Linked DNA regions of Cellulophaga algicola DSM 14237. The protein of the gene in region 2 binds, or shares a complex with, the protein of the main gene of each other region. Links are inferred from orthologs where the notes say so. Each region holds a gene or a part of one and is shown on either strand. Other genes may lie near its edges.

What was found. The genes of interacting proteins can lie anywhere in the genome.
Region 1: the proteins of CELAL_RS18800 (region 2) and uvrB are in contact, whole or in part, in a crystal structure (PDB 7EGT), measured with the Thermus thermophilus proteins. The link is inferred for Cellulophaga algicola DSM 14237 from one-to-one orthologs. Residues at the interface, in WP_096412145.1 of Thermus thermophilus: His654, Arg656, Phe657, Gln666, Asp668, Glu669, Lys680, Arg681, Leu682, Ser683, Lys685, Tyr686, Ala687; in WP_096411307.1 of Thermus thermophilus: Glu23, Leu25, Arg26, Asp27, Gly28, Glu29, Arg30, Phe31, Arg55, Glu326, Asp327, Phe328, Glu379, Ser382, Gln383, His398, Gly400, Arg401.

Annotation. Positions count from the first base shown.
Region 1 is NC_014934.1:384,565-388,209, reverse strand. The notes cover bases 684-3,645. They hold uvrB (excinuclease ABC subunit UvrB), read right to left. Parts: upstream 3,178-3,645; coding sequence 1,189-3,177; downstream 684-1,188. Other genes in these bases: CELAL_RS01620 (T9SS type B sorting domain-containing protein), read right to left, coding at 3,241-3,645; CELAL_RS01630 (Hsp20/alpha crystallin family protein), read left to right, coding at 684-1,096. Outside these bases: CELAL_RS01635 (DUF1456 family protein), read right to left, coding at 36-404; more of CELAL_RS01630, read left to right, coding at 650-683. UniProt on the Escherichia coli protein: The UvrABC repair system catalyzes the recognition and processing of DNA lesions. A damage recognition complex composed of 2 UvrA and 2 UvrB subunits scans DNA for abnormalities.
Region 2 is NC_014934.1:4,325,623-4,330,024, reverse strand. The notes cover bases 814-3,849. They hold CELAL_RS18800 (ATP-dependent helicase), read right to left. Parts: upstream 3,500-3,849; coding sequence 1,127-3,499; downstream 814-1,126. Other genes in these bases: CELAL_RS18795 (DsrE family protein), read left to right, coding at 3,631-3,849; CELAL_RS18805 (putative quinol monooxygenase), read right to left, coding at 819-1,106. Outside these bases: CELAL_RS18815 (alkaline phosphatase D family protein), read right to left, coding at 1-312; gloA2 (SMU1112c/YaeR family gloxylase I-like metalloprotein), read right to left, coding at 430-813; more of CELAL_RS18795, read left to right, coding at 3,850-4,170; CELAL_RS18790 (amidohydrolase), read left to right, coding at 4,174-4,402. UniProt on the Escherichia coli protein: A helicase with DNA-dependent ATPase activity. Unwinds DNA duplexes with 3'-5' polarity. Translocates on single-stranded DNA with 3'-5' polarity. Initiates unwinding more efficiently from a nicked substrate than double-stranded DNA.

The sequences.
Region 1 (3,645 bases), 3.9 Mb from region 2 along the record:
TATGTTGTTTACTATAAAAAAAATCCTGAGGAAACTCAGGATTTTTTCTTGTTTTTATAATTTCCGTGGATAATATTTTTATCTACTTTTTTTTCTTGTTTTGCTTTAAAGTCTGGATCGTATCCTTTTTTACCTTGAGGGCCTTTTTTAATATTGGCTAGTTCCTCTTTTGGATTTTTAGGATTCTCCTTAGTACCTCTAAAGTGAATTACAAGTGCGTTTAAGAAGTTTCGGAGTATTTGGTCTCCACATTCCATATAATTTGGATGATCCTCTTTTCTGAAAAAAGCACCAAGTTCTGCTTTAGATATCTTGAAATCTACAAGCTTTAGAATGTCTACAATTTCATCATCCCTTAACATTAGTGCTACTCTTAGCTTCTTAAGAATATCATTATTAGTCATATACTATAATTTTGCTGCAAGGTACTATTTTATACTAAAGTTCTAGGTTTTTCTAATCGTTTCCTGCTATCTGTTAAGGAATAATAGGAAGTACTGCCTTATTTAGTCCTTAAAAACCTTAAAAAGAGTCAATATGTCATCTTTAATAGCACGAGTAGTGACAAAATGACGTTTTTTGTCTCTTGGTATGTATTTTGTTTCTTCTAAACCAAAGAACAAATAATTTTAATAAAAAATAAATAGTTATGAGTACAACACATAAAAATGTAGTTTCAATCCCAGCATTAATGAATGAACTATTTAAGCCAGATTGGTTTGGTGGGGCAGAGGTATTAAATAGTAAAGTTCCTGCAGTTAATATTAGAGAGGGTGATACTTCTTTTGTTTTAGAGTTAGTTGCTCCAGGAAGAAAAAAAGAAGATTTTAAAATAGAAATAGATAATGATTTATTGAGTGTTTCTTCTGAGGTAAAAAAAGAATCTTCAGAAACTTTGGATAGCAAAGAAGTTGAGAAAGTGAAATACACTAGAAAAGAATATTCGTTTACCTCTTTTAAAAGAGCGTTTACATTACCTGATACGGTAAATGTAGAAGATATTAAAGCTTCTTATGAAAATGGAATATTAAGTTTTAATCTTCCGAAAAAGGAAGAAGCATTACCAAAGCCAAAGCGTTTAATTGAATTGGCGTAATGCAATACAAATTTGTGTGAACTGTAAGGTTTTCATAATGGTTGGTTTAAGTTGGTTAGTTAATTACGCCTCGGTATTTCCGAGGCGTTTTTTTATTCTTGCTTTTGAAGCATTTTTATCTCATCACGAAGTTTAGCAGCTTGCATAAAGTCCAACTCTTTAGCAGCTTTTTCCATATCTTTTCGTTTTTCACGAATCATTTTTTCAATTTGCTCTTTTGTTAGATAATCTAAATCTGGTTCTGCAGCTCTTGCCACTTCCTTTTCAAAATGATAGGTAGACACAGAATTTTTGGCCAGTACACTGTCTAAACTTTTATTTAACGCTTTTGGAACTAAGTTATGTTTGGCGTTATATGCCATTTGTTTTTCTCTACGGTAGTTGGTATCATCAATAGTTTGCTGCATACTTTTTGTAATTTTATCGGCATACATTATTGCTTTCCCATTTAGATTTCTTGCAGCTCTACCCACGGTTTGGGTTAAAGATCTATTGCTACGTAAGAACCCTTCTTTATCGGCATCTAAGATAGCAACAAGAGATACTTCTGGTAAATCTAGACCTTCACGTAATAGGTTTACGCCAATAAGAACATCAAAGATTCCTTTCCTTAAGTTTTGCATGATTTCGACACGCTCTAAGGTATCTACATCACTATGAATATAACGACAACGTATATTTATACGATCTAGATATTTTGCTAATTCCTCTGCCATACGCTTAGTAAGTGTAGTTACTAAAGTACGTTCGTCTTTTTCATTACGTTGTTGAATTTCTTCAACCAAGTCATCTATTTGATTTAAACTTGGTCGTACTTCTATAATGGGGTCCAAAAGTCCTGTGGGTCTAATAATCTGCTCTACAAAAACTCCGTCACTTAATTGCAATTCGTAATCTGCAGGTGTTGCACTTACGTAAATTACTTGGTTTTGTAAGGCTTCAAATTCTTCAAATTTTAGTGGTCTGTTATCCATTGCGGCAGGTAGTCTAAAACCATATTCTACCAAGTTTTCTTTTCTGGAACGGTCACCACCATACATGGCATGTACTTGAGATATAGTAACGTGACTTTCATCAACCACCATTAAATAATCGTCTGGAAAATAATCTAATAAACAGAATGGTCTGGTACCAGGTTCTCTACCATCTAAGTAGCGCGAATAGTTTTCGATTCCGGAACAATACCCTAATTCACGAATCATCTCTAAATCAAAATTTGTACGCTCTTCTAGTCTTTTAGCTTCTAGAGGTTTGCCTACTTCTTTGAAAAAATCAATCTGTTTAACCAAATCATCTTGAATATGTCGAATCGCATTTTGTAGAATATCTGGTGAAGTAACAAACATGTTAGCAGGATAGATATTCAGATTCTCGTAGCTCTCTAATTTGGTATTTTTTAAAGGGTCAAAGGCTTCAATTTCTTCAATTTCATCTCCGAAAAAATGAATTCGGAATGCATGATCTGCATAACTTGGGAATACATCAACTACATCTCCTTTTACTCTAAAATTTCCATTTCTAAAATCTGCTGTAGTTCTAGAATATAAACTTTGTACCAATTGATGAAGAAATTTTGTTCTTGAAATTACTTGATCCTTATGTACGGAAATTACGTTCTTTTGGAATTCTACAGGGTTTCCAATACCATACAAACAAGAAACAGAGGCAACAACGATAACGTCACGTCTTCCTGATAATAAAGATGATGTTGTACTTAAACGTAGTTTTTCAATATCCTCGTTAATAGATAAATCTTTTTCAATGTAAAGTCCAGATGACGGTATATAAGCCTCTGGCTGATAATAATCGTAATAGGATACAAAGTATTCTACTGCATTTTCAGGAAAAAATTGTTTAAACTCAGAGTATAATTGGGCCGCAAGAGTTTTATTATGTGCTAAAACGAGTGTTGGTTTCTGAACAGTTTCAATAACATTGGCAACTGTAAATGTTTTACCAGAACCGGTAACCCCGAGTAAAGTTTGATATTTTTCGTCGGTATTAAGACCTTCAACAAGTTGTTTTATGGCACTAGGCTGATCTCCAGCAGGTTTGAATTCTGATACTACCTTAAATTTCATAGCATAAAATTACGAAAGGAAGCTTGAATAAATAGACACAGGTGCGCTTATTTTTAACTCAATTTATCGCTTTAAAGTAAAGTGACCCGTGAAAATCCTACCATCTTCAAGGTTTACTTTAAACCAGTAGTCAGAGGCAGGTAAACTTTTTCCATTTGCATTTCCATTCCAACCTTCACTTTTAGGAGTAATACTTGTTATTAGAGTACCGTAACGATTAAAAATAGTTATTTCGCTATCCGCTTGAAATAGTTCATCAACACCAATTAATTGCCAATAATCATTTGTGCCATCACCATTAGGCGAGAAAAACTTTGGGTAGCCAATAATTGAAATTTCTTCGATAGTAATTCCGCAGCCTTTTTTATCTTGTACGTGAACAGTAACAAAACCTGGTGCTAGATTTAAAAACTTCGGGTTGGGTTGGTAGTCAATTCCGTCTAAAGAGTATTCGTAGTCCCCGTCACC
Region 2 (4,402 bases):
TCTTGAGGTTTCTGTTGTAATTTTTCCGCTCCGTAAAATTGAAGAAAAACTTGGGTCTATAGCTACTTCCCAAATAATTTCTGCATCGGCGGAAGCATAGCGGGTCCATAACAATACAGAAGAACTACTTGGATCAAAACTAGCGACTCCTTCATTAAAATTTTTGATTGTAAGTTGTGTGGTATCTAATTCTGATACCGTAAGGTCTTCATCTTTTTTACAGCTTATAAAATTAGGAGCTAAAATAATAGCTCCCGAAGCTAATAAGGTCCTTTCGATAAATTTTCTTCTCGTAGTGTTCTTGGTTGACATAAATAGTAAAATTTTCATCAAAAATGATACTATTATCTCACTCTATGGTTAGTTAAACTTTACGTAATTGTTATCGTACTGTTTAAAGAAAAAATAGAAAAAAGAGATTTGTTGAAGCTAATTTTGGTACAGTTCTAAGGGCAAATTATCTGGGTCTGCAAAGAAGGTAAATTTCTTTCCAGTATGTTCATCTATTTTTATTGCTTCTGTTGGTACACCTTTTATATTTAGTTCTTTTACGGTACCTTCAATATCGTAAACTTCAAAGGCTAAATGCCGCAAACCAGAGGCCTCAGGATAAGAAGGCCTAGATGGCGCTTTAGGAAAAGAAAACAACTCAACACAATAATTTCCATTAATAGCAAGATCTAATTTATAAGAATCTCTTTCTTCTCGGTACACTTCCTGAAGAATTTGTAACCCTAGAATTTCGGAGTAGAAGTGTTTAGATTTTTGATAATCAGAACAGATAATAGCAATATGATGAATTCCTTTAAACATCTTATTTAGAGTTTGGTTGTTTTTACCAATACAGCTTCAGATACTAACTTATTTTCCAATGAGTTACCTAGTGCTTTTATATAGGATGTTTGATTATGGAAATCCAATGCTTTTTGATCTTTCCAGATTTCATAAAAAACAAAGGTACTTTCATCATCAATACCTTGATGTAAATCATACCTTATACAACCATCTTCCTTCAAGGTTTGCACCACTAAATTTTGTAGAATAGCTTTTACATTTTCCTGATGTTCAGGTTTACTTTTAATATGAACACTTAAGTATATTTCCATAACAGTTTATTAGCGTACTTTTAACCAATTATTTCTAGTTTAGCAAAACGGAGAAGCAGTTTTTTAATCCCTGCACCATCAAATTGAATTTCTGCTTTACGGTCATTACCAACACCTTCTATTTTTACAACGGTACCACGACCAAAACGAGTATGATTAATTAAGCTCCCCTCTGCTAAATTAGGATCTACAGTATTTGTATTACCAATAGGTTGTGCTAATTCTGGTTTTAATTTTCTTAATTTTCTAAGCTGATTTTCATTTGGTTTAGCCGTACTTGGTGGAATACCACTGGTAGGTTTAATTTGACGAAGTCTACTTTTATCTACCTCTCCAAATATATCCGTATCAATCATAGATTTATAACGGTATCCAGGATTATCTATAGGGGTTAAATTTTCAATATATTTCTCATCAATTTCTTCTAAAAAGCGACTAGGTTCAGCATCAATTAATTTACCCCAACGGTACCTATTCTGTGTATACGTTAAATAAGCTTGTTTTTCTGCTCTGGTAATGGCAACATAGAACAACCTTCGCTCCTCTTCTAACTCACTACGAGTGCTCATACTCATACCAGAAGGGAATAAATCTTCTTCCATCCCAACAATATATACATGGGGAAATTCTAGTCCTTTTGCCAAGTGAATTGTCATTAATGCCACCCGGTCATCATCACCAGTATCATTATCTAAATCTGTAGCTAGGGCTACATCCTCAAGGAATTCACTAATATTTCCGGTAGCATCTACTACTTCTTTTTGTCCTTCAACAAAATCTTTTATACCATTTAAAAGCTCCTCTATATTGTCCATTCGGGCAATACCTTCGGGGGTACCATCTTTTTTAAACTCTAAGAGAATTCCAGTTTTTTTAGTAACGTGTTCCGATATTTCAAAAGCATTAACAGTTTCATTCATGATTTGAAAACCCTTAATCATGTTGGTGAAATCTACTAACTTTCTTTTGGTACCGGCATTTATTTTTAAGTTTATTCGGTCTAAATTTTCAATTACTTCAAAAATAGATCGTCCATAATGATTAGCCGCTACAGTCAGTTTATCTAAGGTGCTCATACCTATTCCGCGTGCAGGAAAATTTATGACCCGTTTTAATGCTTCTTCATCTTTAGGATTAATTACTAATCGCAAATAATAAAGTACATCTTTAATTTCTTTTCTTTGATAGAATGATAATCCGCCATAGATACGGTAAGGAATATCGCGTTTACGCAAAGCATCTTCTATGGCTCTTGATTGTGAATTGGTACGATAAAGTACCGCAAAACTTCCGTTAGACATTTGGTGTTGCATGCGGTTTTCAAAAATAGAACCTGCAACAAACCTACCTTCTTCGGCATCTGTAGTACTTCTGTGAACTTTTATAGCAGGACCATCATCATTATCTGTCCAAACAACTTTTTCTAGCTGATTTGTATTTTTTGCAATGATAGAATTGGCCGCATTTACAATATTTCGTGTAGAACGATAATTTTGTTCCAAACGGTACATAACTACATTATCATAATCTTTCTGAAAATTTAAAATATTACTAATGTTGGCGCCACGAAATGAATAAATACTTTGAGCATCATCTCCTACCACACAAATATTCTGAAACTTATCTGATAATGCTTTAATAATTAGATACTGAGAATGATTTGTATCTTGGTACTCATCTACCAAAATATACCTAAAACGGTCTTGATATTTGGCTAGAACTTCTGGAAATTTGTTTAGTAACTCATTAGTTCTCAACAATAAATCATCAAAATCCATTGCTCCTGCTTTAAAACATCTATCTACGTAATTTTGATAGATATCTCCCATTCTTGGGCGTTTAGCCATTGCATCTGCCTCTTGTAATTCAGCATCATTAAAATAGGCTCTTACCGTAATAAGGCTATTCTTATAGGAGGATATTCTATTTTGAACTTGTTTGTATTTGTATACATCCTTATCAAGTCCCATTTCTTTGATGATAGAAGCTATTAAACGTTGAGAATCTTGCGTATCATAAATTGTAAAATTGCTGGGATACCCTAATTTATCACCATCATAACGTAATATTCTAGCAAAAACCGAGTGGAAAGTTCCCATCATTAAGTTCTTTGCTTCAGCATTACCTACAATAGCAGCAATCCTAGCTTTCATTTCTCGAGCAGCCTTGTTGGTGAATGTCAATGCCAGAATATTGAATGAGTCTATTCCTAAACTCATTAAATAAGCAATTCGGTACGTTAATACACGTGTTTTTCCCGATCCTGCACCAGCAATAACAATTAACGGTCCATCTTTATGTAAAACTGGTGCTCGTTGAGCATCATTTAATTGATTTATATATTTTTCCAACTGTTTTTTATTTGAATTTTTTGGAACCGTGAATTTAACCATAATTGCCAGCATACTAAAATGATGCTTCTAATAATTATAAACAAAAAACGTAAACGATAAAATCATTTTGAATATATTTGAAAAGAAAGGGGTATTATTCTCATAATATGCAACACTTTATTTAATTTACAATGAAATCTATACGTAATTCTTTAATTCTATCTATTATTCTATTAAACTTAAGTTTTGGACAAGAAAAAGCTTCAGGACCAATTATTAAAGATTTTGGAGAAGTTTTTAAAGTAGAAAAGCCTGACTTTAAAGTAGCAACTACTCAAGAATTTAAGGCTGTTTTTGATGTGGGTAATAGCCCTAAAGAACATACTAAGATTAACCCCTATATAGAAACTGGAGCTCGATTTTTAAATATGCATGCTCAAGCGGGAGTTCCTGTAAATCAGCTCAAAGCGGCCTTAGTTATTCATGGTGCTGCTACAAAGGATGTATTAACAGATGCTGCTTATAAAAAAAAATATGGGACTAAAAATCCCAATCTAGAATTAATCAAAGCCTTACTTACTGCAGATGTGCAAGTTATTTTATGCGGACAGTCTGCAAATTCATGGAAAATAGAAAAGACTGAAATGATAAATGGAGTTCAACTTTCTCTATCAGCAATGACTGCTCTTGTGTTATTGCAAAATGATGATTATAGATTAATTAAATTTTAATATATGAACAAACTTGTACTCAAAGGTTTTCTGCTTTTTGGGTTTTGTGCATTTGCTCAAAACGCAGTATCGGAGAAAGATTTTAAATCAGTAGAACAGAAAGTAATAGATTGGCGTAGAGATTTTCATCAATATCCAGAGCTCTCTAATCGGGAGTTTAAAACTGCAGAAAAAATTGCTAAACACTTAATTTCCCTAGGGATAGAAGTGCAAACAGGAGTAGCAAAAACTG